Regions from separate parts of the Peribacillus sp. R9-11 genome, predicted to be linked through region 1. Evidence: riboswitches for the same ligand, from Rfam matches in the RefSeq annotation. Region 1 holds a riboswitch; each other region holds the start of a gene.
What was found. Region 1 has a riboswitch for glycine ahead of glyA (serine hydroxymethyltransferase). Riboswitches for the same ligand answer to the same signal wherever they lie in the genome.

Region 1 (4,367 bases):
AGAGAGGCCTAAAAAACAGACATGTACAACTCATCGCTATTGGTGGGGCAATCGGAACGGGATTATTTCTTGGGGCAGGAAAATCTATTCATTTAGCAGGACCATCAATTTTATTTGCTTACTTGATAACAGGCGTCATTTGTTTTTTAATCATGCGCGCTCTTGGAGAACTACTCTTATCTAATTTGAACTATCATTCTTTTGTTGACTTTGTAAGAGACTATTTAGGTAATATGGCAGCATTTGTTACTGGCTGGACCTACTGGTTTTGCTGGATTTCAATTGCAATGGCCGACTTAACAGCAGTTGGTCTTTATACCCAGTATTGGTTTCCCTCCGTACCACAGTGGATGCCAGGTTTAATTGCGCTTGTCATTTTGCTATTTATGAATCTAGCAACCGTAAAACTTTTTGGCGAAATGGAATTCTGGTTCGCATTAATTAAAGTTATCGCTATTCTAGCACTAATTGTTATCGGTATTTTCATGATTATTAAAGGCTTTTCCACAGATTCAGGCGCAGCCAGTTTCACGAATCTATGGAGCCACGAAGGTATGTTCCCAAATGGAATAAATGGATTTATCCTCTCATTCCAGATGGTAGTGTTTGCGTTTGTTGGTATTGAACTTGTAGGACTTACAGCAGGTGAAACAGAAGATCCAGAGAAAGTTATCCCAAAAGCAATCAATAATATTCCTATTCGGATTATAATTTTCTACATTGGCGCACTTATTGTCATTATGAGTGTTTATCCGTGGAACGCAATCATCCCATCGGAAAGCCCATTCGTCCAAGTATTCGTGGCTGTTGGTATCGCTGCAGCTGCTGGTATCGTCAATTTTGTCGTCCTAACATCGGCTGCTTCGGCATGTAACAGCGCAATCTTCAGTACAAGCCGGATGATATACTCACTTGCCAAAGATAAAAATGCACCTGTGCCATTTGCAAAACTTAATGCCCGTAAAGTACCTTCCAATGCATTGGCCTTTTCAACTGTCGTCATTCTAACTTCCGTTGTGTTGAACTATTTAATGCCAGAAGGAGTATTTACGTTAATTACAAGTATTTCTACAGTATGTTTCATCTTTATTTGGGGAATTACTGTCATCAGTCATTTGAAATACCGCAAAACAAGGCCAGATCTAGCGAAAATGAACAAATTTAAATTACCACTTTATCCAGTTTCTAATTACTTGATCCTTACTTTCCTAGCGTTCGTACTTGTTGTGCTTGCACTTTCGGAAGATACTCGTGTTGCCTTGTTCGTAACCCCTGTTTGGTTTATTTCGCTGATTGCGATTTATAAGATGCAGAAAACGAAGGCAAATCATGCTGATCAGTCGAATCAGGGAGAGGTAGCGGAAAATTAAGAGGCAACGGACAAAAGTCAGTGACCTACTATTAACTTTACCAAAATAGTCAACTTGCAAAAAAACGATGATAAAAGCAGCCGTGAGTAATCTGGACGACCATAATGTGACATTCATAAAGTAAGAATTTTCAAAAAAATAATGTTAACGCTTACAAGAAAATCTTGACATTCTTATTTCCACCAATTATTCTAAATATAATAAAAATTCAATATGAGCGAATGACGGTTGTGGGAGAGTGCAATGCGACACGCCACCGAAGGAGCAAGTTCCAAAAAGACCCTTGGAACAAATCTCTCAGGTAGATGGAACCACAACTGGACGCACCTCTGGAGAGCGCGTATAAAGTAGTACGCCACCAAAGGGGAAAGGCCCTATTAATATAAAAGGGTTAAACTCTCAGGTAAAAGGACAGAGAAGGGTAGAGAAAGCTAAGCTAAGCTACCCTTCTCTGTTCTTTTTTGTGCGCAAAAAAGGGTAGTGTTTCGTAGTCACTAGCTATGCAACAAACCTTTAATACAAAAATTTTCAAGGGGGAGTACAAATGAGTTTACAGCAAAATGATTCAATCATTTTTCAAGCTATCAGAAACGAGCAAAATCGTCAGCATCAAACCTTAGAGTTGATTGCATCAGAAAACTTCGTCAGCCAAGATGTATTAGAAGCAATGGGAAGTGTAATGACGAATAAATATGCAGAAGGTTATCCAGGAAAACGTTATTATGGCGGATGTGAATTTGTCGATGTGGCAGAACAAGCAGCTATTGAGCGCTTAACAAAGCTGTTTGGTGCCAAATATGCAAATGTTCAGCCTCACTCGGGTGCACAAGCAAATTTCGCAGTATTTTTCGCACTGCTTCAGCCTGGTGATAAAGTAATGGGAATGAACCTTTCACATGGCGGCCACTTAACTCATGGAAGTCCAGTCAGTGTTTCAGGAAAATGGTTTGAAGTTGTGTCTTATGGAGTTAGAGAAGATACCCAATTAATTGATTATGATGAGTTGGAAGCTATCGCAAAGAAAGAAAAACCAAAATTGATTATTGCAGGGACAAGTGCCTACCCAAGAACCATTAATTTTGCACGATTTAGAGAAATTGCTGATCAAGTTGGAGCAAAACTTATGGTGGATATGGCTCATATAGCAGGGCTGGTAGCGGCCGGTCTTCACCCATCCCCAATCCAATATGCAGATGTTGTGACAAGTACTACTCATAAAACATTGAGAGGTCCTCGCGGGGGGATCATTTTAACAAACGATGAAGAGATTATCAAATCGATTAATAAATCTGTGTTCCCAGGAATTCAGGGCGGCCCTCTCATGCACATTATTGCAGCAAAAGCGGTCGCTTTCAACGAAGCATTACAACCAAGCTTTAAGGACTATGCGAAACAAGTCATTGAAAATGCTGCAACGCTTAGTGAAACATTAAAAAATGAAGGTGCAGCTCTTGTTTCTGGTGGTACAGATAATCATATTGTCCTTTTAGATTTACGTCCGTGGAATTTAACAGGAAAAGAAGCAGAGAGATTATTAGAAGAAGCAGGCATCACCGCTAATAAAAATACGATTCCATATGATCCAGAAAAGCCATTTGTTACGAGTGGTATCCGAATGGGAACAGCAGCTTTAACAACTCGAGGCATGAAGCAGGATGAAATGGTGAAAATCGGTGAAGTGATTTCAGCTGTTTTAAAGAGTAAAGGAGATAAAGACGTTCTTAAGAAAGCAAAAGAAACAACCAAAGGAATTTGTGATATTTATCCGTTATTTCAACAACCAATTACTGTGTAAGAAAAAAAGGGGGGGACTCAATGGATTTTCAAAGTTGTTTTGACATAATAGGTCCAATCATGGTAGGACCGTCAAGTTCCCACACAGCCGGAGTCGTGTCAATCGGTAAATTCATCCATGAACTGTTAGGAGATTATCCAAAAGAAGTCAAAATTGTATTCTATGATTCATTTGCTGAAACCTATCAAGGACATGGAACAGATAAAGCACTGCTTGGCGGATTACTTGGGATGGATACCGATGATTCACGCATTAAAAACTCGTTGGAATGGGCAAAAGAGAATGGAATGCAGTACGAAATTGAATTTGAAAGCTGCTGCGAGTATTTTGACCATCCTAACACAACAATCGTGACAGCAAAACGCGGCGATTGTGTAGTAAAGGTAGGCGGAGCATCACTTGGTGGTGGTTTATCCAAGATTTTCATGATAGACGACGATATGGTAGCGATTCGTCTCAGTGCAGGTGATGACTTTTCAGCCCTTGCTAGTTCTTATCATCCAAGAAAGAAAGTAATGGACAAGGCTATATGATGGAAATCCAGACCATGAAAGAACTAAATGAAGCTTGCCAAAGAGAAGAAAAAAGCATTGGCGAAATCATGCTAATGATGGAAGCAGAAAAGTCTGGAAGAGACCAACAAGCTATTATCAGTATGATGGAAGAACGATTGATTAAAATGAAGGAAGCCGTTGATAATGGTATAAAGGATGCCACAACCGCACCGAGTGGAATTTCTGGCGGAGATGCTTTGAAAATGAATGATTACGTTCAACAAGGTAAATCTTTGTCAGGCAGCTATATAAGCAACGCAATGAGCTTTTCATTGGCAACTTCTGAAAGTAACGCCCGAATGGGGGTCATTGTAGCTACCCCAACTGCGGGTGCAGCAGGGATTCTGCCTGGGGTACTGTTTTCGCTTCATAAAAATGATGGCACGCCTTATAAAGATTTAGTTATGGGGTTATTCACGGCAAGTATGCTCGGGCTTATCATTGCGAACCGTTCTTTCATTTCGGGGGCTGCTGGAGGCTGTCAAGCAGAGGTGGGCTCCGCAACGGCCATGGCAGCGGGGACAATCGTTGAGTTAAAAGGCGGAACACCACTGCAAGCCGTGAATGCGACAGCCATTGCGATGAAGTCACTTTTAGGATTGGTTTGTGATCCAGTCGCAGGACTTGTGGAAGTTCCTTGCATCAAGC
Region 2 (4,367 bases), 850 kb from region 1:
CATTCTCTAGTACTTCACAATCATTAGCTTCAAAGAAAGTTATTAAAAAATCATGAATTTCCTGTTGCTGCATGAATCTCACCTTCCTTCATAGTTTGAGCGAATTGAATCATCGATGAAAAATTATCCATCTTGATTTTCATTTCACCCTCAGTTCGGGACTCGCCGACCACGTCAATTAAATATTCTTCGATGTTGGTAATATCCAGCTTCGTTAAAATATCATCCAATTCACCAATTACTTTTTCAAACAAATGGATTTTTTCATATAATAATTTCAAAATATGTTCTTCAACTGTATTTTTCGTTGCAAAGTTATATATCATGACATCTTCTTCCTGGCCAAGTCGGTGAATCCGTCCAATTCTTTGTTCAAGTCTCATTGGATTCCATGGCAGGTCAAAATTAATCAAGTGGTGGCAAAATTGAAGGTTTATTCCTTCCCCACCGGCTTCGGTAGCAATTAAAACTTGAATCTGCTTTTGGAATAATTCTCTCATCCAGTCTTTTTTTCCACGCTTAAAGCCGCCGCGGAAGGGAACTGAGGAAATTCCATTCTGTTGTAAATACCATTGTAAATATAGCTGAGTGGCTCTGTATTCGGTAAAGATAATCACTTTGTCATCAATTTTCTTGATGAGTTCTAAAGCTTTTTCAGCCTTGGAGTTTTGTTCTGTTTCATTTACCTTCTCAAACAGCTCATCTAGCTTTGCTAAAAAGTCAGGGGAAGGCTGTTCATATTTGGCTTTCATGTTTTTCAATGTATAAAAAACGGCTTCTCTGCTGCTGCATGCTTCTCTTTGGAGGGTGAGTGCTGAAAAAGAACTTCCCTTCGATCCATCTGAAATAGGCTTAAATTTGGAAACAGCGTCGTACAAGGCTTGTTCAGTTGGAGAAAATTCAATGATGATTGTTTCCACCTGCCTTTTTGTCCATTCAATTCCAGTATCAGCCCGTCGGTTCCGAATCATAACAGTGTTGACGAGTTCCTTTAGGTGCTCATCCTCAATAACATTTCGGCCTTTGCCTTTATATTTCTCAGAAAAGAGTGTTGCATTTCCCAAGTGTCCCGGTTTCAATAACGAAACAAGATGGAAAATTTCTTCGACTTTATTTTGAATTGGCGTAGCTGTCAGCAATAAACAAAATTTCTTTTTCAGATTTTGGACAAATTCATAGTTCTTCGTTTTATTATTTTTAAGTTTATGAGCCTCATCAATAATGATAAAGTCATATTGCTGATTAAAAATGATATCTCGATGGGGAGCTCGTTTCGCTGTATCAATGGATGATATAACAACATCGCATGATTCCCACACATAGCTTTTTCTTTGAACAACAGCCGGAATATGAAACTTGGTATTCAATTCAAAAGCCCATTGACTTACAAGTGAAGCGGGGACAAGAATTAATACTTTTTTAACAAGACCACGGATCATATATTCTTTTAGAATCAAGCCAGCTTCGATTGTTTTCCCGAGACCTACTTCATCAGCTAAAATGGCTTTTCCATTCATCTTTTCAACTACCTGCTTTGCCGCTTCCAATTGGTGGGGAAGCGGGGTGAGCTGTGGAAGATGCTTGGGTGCCTGTAAACCTTCAAAATCAGGAATAATGAGGTTTTCTTCCATTTGAACAGCCAATTTATAAAGCTCCCAATTACCCCATGGACCGTCATTTTCCATCTTTTGTAGAAACTCGTCATTCCAATCAGAACTGAAGGATATATTAATTTTCATTGAAACTACTCCTTCTAAAATCATAATTTTCTTATTTAAGGTTGAAACCCGAACATTTTATATGTGAAGTAAGAAAAATATTTCTCTGTAAAAGATATTGCAGAGAAAAGTTTCTTAAGGTAGGATGTAAGTATATTTAGAAAATTCCAATTTCCCAAAACGCTTAAAAGATGAATGTAGTTCATGTTTTTCATAGTATGGGCAACCGCCTCTTACTTTATCCCAGATTAACAGACTAGAGATCATTCATTAAGTTCTGAAGTTTTAAGGAGAGTTGGTAGAGAAAGCATTTTGTAAATGCACAGAGGTTTTACTAACTATCAGTAGGATTAATTACTTTCCTAATTGGTGGAGACACATTTATATGCGGGTGAAGATAAGGGGAGAGACTACGAATGTAGCGCCGAAGGAGCAAACTTAGCAGTGAATCTCTCAGGCAAAAGAACTCTTATTGGACGCAACTCTGGAGAGCGCCGCTCGTTGCAGGACGGCCACCAAAGGGGAAAACCTATTATATAGGTAAACTTTCAGGTTTCAGGACAGAGAAAAAGCTCTTTAGGGCTTTCTCTGTCCTTTTTTGTGCCCTTTTTTCCACATTATGAATCAGGCTGAGAAGTATAAGAAGATCTGACAAAATGGAAAGAAGCTTTTAGAAAAGTGAGCAAAGTAAATCTAAAAAATCTAAGGGGGGTCATTTTTTGACCAATTTAAAAAGAACACCACTATTTGAGGTTTATCGTGAATACGGAGGAAAAACGATCGATTTTGGCGGCTGGGAACTTCCTGTCCAATTTTCGGGTATCAAGGACGAACATGAAGCAGTTCGTACAAAAGCTGGCTTATTTGATGTTTCCCATATGGGTGAGGTTGATGTGAAGGGCCCAGGGAGTCTTGCCTTTTTACAAAAAATGATGACCAATGATGTATCAAAGCTAAAACAGGGCGGAGCAATTTATACGGCTATGTGTTATGAAAACGGCGGTACTGTTGACGATCTTATCATTTATAAAAAGGCAGAAGACGACTATCTGCTCGTGGTCAATGCCGCCAATACAGAAAAAGATTTTAACTGGCTACAAGCTAATTGTTCAGAGGATGTCCAACTTTCGGATGTATCAAGCGATTATACACAGTTGGCACTGCAGGGACCTTTGGCAGAGAAAATATTACAAAAACTATCTAATGATACACTTTTGAGTGAAATTGGCTTTTTTAAATTCAAGGAAAATGTCCTGATAAATGGGCTTTCCACGATGGTTTCACGTACAGGATATACGGGTGAAGATGGTTTTGAAATATATAGCAACAGTGAAAATGGCCCGGCCCTTTGGAGAGCTATTCTAGATGCAGGAAAAGAAGAAGGGATACAGCCGATAGGTTTAGGGGCACGTGACACACTCCGCTTTGAAGCTAAACTTCCGCTTTATGGACAGGAGCTTTCACCGGATATTACCCCAATTGAAGCCGGGATTGGTTTTGCGGTTAAAGTGGATAAGGAAGCCGACTTTTTCGGGAAAGCCGTTCTTACTGAACAAAAGGAAAAAGGGGCACAACGTAAGCTTGTCGGAATTGAAATGATTGACCGCGGCATTCCTCGTCATGGCTATAAGGTATACAGTGGGGATAAAGTCATTGGTGAAGTTACGACTGGCACTCAATCACCAACATTGAAGAAAAATGTAGGATTGGTACTTATCGATAAAGACTTTTCGGTGATGAATTCTGAAGTCGAAGTGGAAATTCGTTCAAAACGATTGAAAGCTGTTATTATACAAACACCTTTTTATAAAAAACCACGTAAATAGAGAGGAATGGTCATTAAGATGAAACATCGTTACTTACCCATGACAGAGCAGGATAAACAACAAATGCTGGAGGTAATAGGGGTCCCTTCTGTTGAGAACCTTTTCAACGATATTCCTGAAAGTGTCCGCTTTCAAGGCGAATATGACATTAAACCAGCTAAATCAGAGCCAGCCTTAATGAAAGAATTATCAAAACTTGCTTCTAAGAATGCTGATCTTAAAAACTATGCTTCCTTTCTTGGTGCGGGCGTGTATGACCATTATTCACCGGTCATCGTTGATCATGTTCTTTCCCGCTCGGAGTTTTATACAGCCTACACCCCTTATCAGCCAGAAATTTCACAGGGGGAGCTTCAGGCCATTTTTGAATATCAAACGATGATTTGTGAAATGACAGGCATGGATGTAGCCAACTCCTCCATGTATGACGGAGGGACGGCATTAGCGGAAGCAGCGATGCTTGCATCCGGTCATACACGACGTAAGAAAATTCTAATTTCAGCGGCAGTACATCCTGAATCAAGAGAAGTCGTTAAGACGTATGCGAAAGGTCAGCGAGTGGAAGTCATTGAAATTCCATTTAAAGATGGTGTGACAGATCTAGCTGCCTTAAAGGAATTGGCGAAAGACGATATTGCGGGAGTCATTGTGCAATATCCAAACTTCTTTGGACGTATTGAACCGTTGAAAGAAATGGAAGAAATCATTCATGATGTGAAATCCATGTTTATCGTTTCGAGTAACCCGCTTGCACTAGGTGCATTGACCCCTCCAGGTGCCCTTGGTGCTGATATCGTAACAGGCGATGCTCAGCCATTCGGTA
Region 3 (4,367 bases), 2.4 Mb from region 1:
ATGCCTATAAACCATGGATCAAAGGTCTCGATAGAAAGGCGCAGCAATGAGAGGTCTGCATCTGCCCCAACGAGTCCAGGCACTTTCAATATAGCAGTAAATCCTACAAAAAAGACAAATAACAACATGAGCGTATATAACGGACTGATTATAGCATTTTTACGAAATACTTTCCCGCTACGCGCCGAATAGACAGCGCTGAAAACTTGGGGCCACATGTAAAAACCAAATACAAGCAATATTACCGTGGAGATAAACCATGAAACACTAAGCCCCTGTTCAGGAAGCTTTAGAAAACCAGGCTTGGCTGCATTTACGGCCTCAAACATCGGTTGAAAACCACCAAAGTAATGAATAGGAAGATAAATTCCTAAGAATCCTATAATCACGATCATCATGATATCTTTAATGACTGCTGTCCAAACTGAGCCGTGTATTCCAGAAATCATAACATAAATGGTAAGGCTGATTGCTCCCATCCAGACCGCGGTAGACATTGAAATTGCTCCATAAGATGCTTCTGAAACAATAATCCCTAATCCTTTAAGTTGCACGACAATCACTGGAATCATAGATACCACACCGACAAGTGCTGCCAGAATTCCTAAGCTTGGGCTCTTATACTTGCTTACAAAGAAATCAGATTGAGACATTAGACTATTTTCTTTGGCATATTTCCATATTTCCGGAAGAAGCCAATATGACAATACATAAGACAAAGTAATGTAAATAAGGACGTATAAAGCGGGTGCACCCTTACCATAAGCCCAGCCGCTGCCGCCAAGGAAGGAAAACGTCGTATAAATTTCTCCAGCCATCAATAGAAAGACGAATATAGCACCAAAACCACGGCCTCCAACCGTCCATTGTTCCAAATTCATGTCTTTTCCTTTTGAAGATCGAATACCTAAAAAGATTGATAAAAGTAAAAATCCTAAAATAATTAAGAGGGAAATATTCATTCCTGGTCACCTTCCCGATTTCTGGGGTCCAACTTATACATGATGCCCAAAATAACGGATGTAAGGACCACCCACATAGCCATCCAAAACATATTAAAAGGCATCCCTAATACATAAGGTTCTATTCTGTTAACAAACGGAAGAAATCCTAATATGCCTATAAAAGGAACTAGAGTAAGTATATATATAATCTTCATTAATCAAACCCCTCCATTCTAAGTGAAAAGTCATTCATATCGACTTACAGTACCTTACACTATTTTAATATAAAATTTACTGTGGCTGCAGTATATATTTTAGTAGCACTTCTCTGTGTTAGCAAAATAAATTGAAAAAAAGGAAGGGAGTGTCCCTTCCTTTTAATTCCTGCGACCATGAAAAATAGCTACTTTTTTTTCTGATAGTTATAGAGTACGAGTAGAAGAATGAACCAGATTGGCGTCATTAACAGTGAAAGTCGTGTAGCTTCAGCGAATAGCATAACGATTAGGATGAACAGAAATAATCCTAAAATAACGTAATTGATAAAGGGTGTAAAAGGAGCTTTGAATGTAGAATGGGCTCTCAAGTCCGGACGTTTTTTCGTATATTTGATATGTGAAATCAAGATGATGCTCCAAACCCAAATAAAACAGATGGCACTGATTGTAGTTACTATTGTAAAGGCCTGTTCAGGTATCATTTTGCTTAGCAATGCCCCTAGGGAGACGACGATTGCCGATGTAACCAAGGCATTACTTGGAACAGCATGTTTATTTAATTTTGCTAATTTTGCAGGAGCATCGTTATTATTGCTTAATGTATAAAGCATACGGCTTGTTGAAAATAAACCGCTGTTGCCGGCAGATGCAGCGGATGTCAGGACAACAAAATTGATAATCCCTGCAGCGATTGGAATGCCGATTAGTGTAAAGACTTCTACGAATGGACTGCTTGATGCATCCAGCCGTGTCCAAGGATTGACGCATAGAATGACGAGTATGGCACCTACATAGAAAAGTAAAATTCGGACCGGGATTTTATTGATGGCTGATGGTATATTTTTTTTCGGGTTAGCTGTTTCTGCTGCAGAAACACCAATTAATTCGACCCCTACAAAGGAGAAGACAACCAATTGTAAAGATAGCAGGAAGCCGGATACGCCGTTCGGAAACATGCCTCCGTGGCTCCAAAGGTTGGTGAGTGAAACGGTGCCAGTATTGGTTTTGAAGCCAATGACTAACAGGATGATGCCTACAATAATTAAGGCAACAATCGTGATGACTTTAATGAGCGCGAACCAGAATTCAAGTTCTCCAAACAATTTAACCGTCAATAGATTCAATCCTAACAGAATGACCAGGCATGCAAGAGCTGGTATCCATTGAGGGATATTGAACCAATATTGCATATAGACACCAACCGCGATGATATCGGCCATGGCTGTCATGATCCAACAGAACCAATAGGTCCATCCGGTCACGAATCCAGCCCACGGCCCGATATATTCGGTAGCGAATTCGGTGAATGACGTATAACCGGCGTTGGATAAAAGTAATTCCCCTAAAGCCCTCATAACAAAAAATAAGGCAATCCCTATAATAAGATAGGAAAAGATAATGGAGGGGCCTGCCAATTGGATGGCTTTACCGGATCCAAGAAATAAACCGGTACCAATTGTTCCTCCTATTGCAATTAATTGTACATGGCGATTTTTTAAATCTCTTTTCAATTCCTGTTTAGCCAATTTGAGCATCTCCCGTTGTTTATGATCTTAGTCGTGTGGAGCGTGATTCCACATTCCGTGTAGCTCGTTGTTTTCACCTCGCTTATGATATTGAATGGCAATATCTTGGATTTTGGACAATAAAAAAAGAGATTGGATACTACCAATCTCGTCAGGTTTAAGAATAACAATTCATCATTCGTTACTCTTCTGTCCTTTTGCCTGAGATTGTGAATCCTTCGGCGCTGTACTATGTACAGTCTCTCCAGAAGCTGCTCCTGCTATAGTGTGATCCATAGCATTCAACGCTTGCTAGTATGCGGTTGTAATAAATGTCCGTTTGTAGAAGAATTGAATCTTCCTTCGGTCATTTGTCATTATACTTAAATAACGTCAATATAATATTGGAATTCTATCATTGTTTATTCTATAGGTCAATATGGAAATTGGAAAGTTAGCGGTAATGTAGTTGCTGTATATCAACATTCTATAAAAGTAGTGATTGGAAAAGCCATAGTGACTGGAGCTGTTAGTTAACGGGTCCACTTTAAAATCAATACAAAAAACAACAACAAATTTTGTGGATATCGTTCCTCAGAAAAGTAGACTTCGTTTAAGCCTTAATTTTCCTTTTGGTGATATATATGAACCAAAAGGAAGCTGTAAGGGATGTTACAAACCCCTCGTGTCATTATTGGTATTTCACAATATTGTAGCTTTTCTAGGTGGTTTTTTTCTAAACAATTCATACCATAAAACTGGCATTTTAATCGCGATCGTTTTCCGAATAGTGTGATAATATTTAGGTAAAAAGGTGAAGGGAATTAGAGATGCTATGGCGATAAAGACAGTATCAATTGTTGGATTAGGAGCACTGGGCATTTTATATGGACATCATTTATCAAAGGAAATGCCGAAGAAGAATGTGAGGATTATTGCGGATACAGCTAGAATAAAGAGATATGTCCAGGATGGGGTTTATTGCAATGGTGAGCTTTGTGACTTTCATTATGTAACGCCTGAAGAAATATGCGAGCCTGCAGATTTGATGATTTTTACTGTTAAATTTAGTGGATTGGAAGATGCTATTGAAGCGGTGAAGAATCAAATTGGAAAACAGACGATTATTATTTCTGCTTTGAATGGGATCACAAGTGAAGCGATTATTGGTGAGGCGTATGGAAAGGATAAAGTCTTATATTGTGTTGCGCAAGGTATGGATGCTGTTAAAGAAGAAAATAAGTTGACATACGACCATATGGGCATACTCTGCCTTGGTGAACGGGAACCTGGATTGGTTTCAGAAAAGGTTCAGCAGGTGGCAGATTTTTTTGAAAAAATGAAGGTCCCATATGAGATAGATACGGATATGTATAAGCGGCAATGGGGGAAATTTATGCTGAATGTTGGTGTTAATCAAACTGTTGCTGTCTATAAAAGTAATTATGGTGAAATTCAACGAAAGGGTCATGCAAGAGAAATGATGATTTCTGCCATGAGAGAGGTTATCGTTCTGTCAGAGAAAGAAGGAATTCATTTAACGGAAAGAGATCTGGATTATTGGTTAAGTGTATTGGATACATTAAGCCCAGAAGGAAAGCCATCCATGGCTCAAGATATCGAAGCTCGACGTTACAGTGAGGTTGAGTTATTTGCAGGTACGGTATTAAAATTAGGTGAGAAATACGGAGTGCCTACAC

Region 2: another riboswitch for glycine. It lies ahead of gcvT (glycine cleavage system aminomethyltransferase GcvT); the one in region 1 lies ahead of glyA (serine hydroxymethyltransferase).
Region 3: another riboswitch for glycine. It lies ahead of RE409_RS03035 (amino acid permease); the one in region 1 lies ahead of glyA (serine hydroxymethyltransferase).

Annotation. Positions count from the first base shown of each region.
Region 1 is NZ_CP133763.1:3,027,963-3,032,329, reverse strand. Features, by position in the region: gene RE409_RS14735 (amino acid permease) at 1-1,370, shown strand, start outside; glycine riboswitch at 1,690-1,795, shown strand; gene glyA (serine hydroxymethyltransferase) at 1,915-3,165, shown strand; gene RE409_RS14725 (serine dehydratase beta chain) at 3,186-3,698, shown strand; gene sdaAA (L-serine ammonia-lyase, iron-sulfur-dependent, subunit alpha) at 3,698-4,367, shown strand, end outside.
Region 2 is NZ_CP133763.1:3,873,596-3,877,962, reverse strand. Features, by position in the region: gene RE409_RS18790 (YqhG family protein) at 1-73, opposite strand, end outside; gene RE409_RS18785 (DEAD/DEAH box helicase) at 51-1,739, opposite strand; glycine riboswitch at 2,110-2,197, shown strand; gene gcvT (glycine cleavage system aminomethyltransferase GcvT) at 2,438-3,544, shown strand; gene gcvPA (aminomethyl-transferring glycine dehydrogenase subunit GcvPA) at 3,563-4,367, shown strand, end outside.
Region 3 is NZ_CP133763.1:635,825-640,191, forward strand. Features, by position in the region: gene RE409_RS03025 (sodium:solute symporter family protein) at 1-962, opposite strand, end outside; gene RE409_RS03030 (DUF3311 domain-containing protein) at 959-1,159, opposite strand; gene RE409_RS03035 (amino acid permease) at 1,348-2,688, opposite strand; glycine riboswitch at 2,868-2,946, opposite strand; gene RE409_RS03040 (ketopantoate reductase family protein) at 3,503-4,367, shown strand, end outside.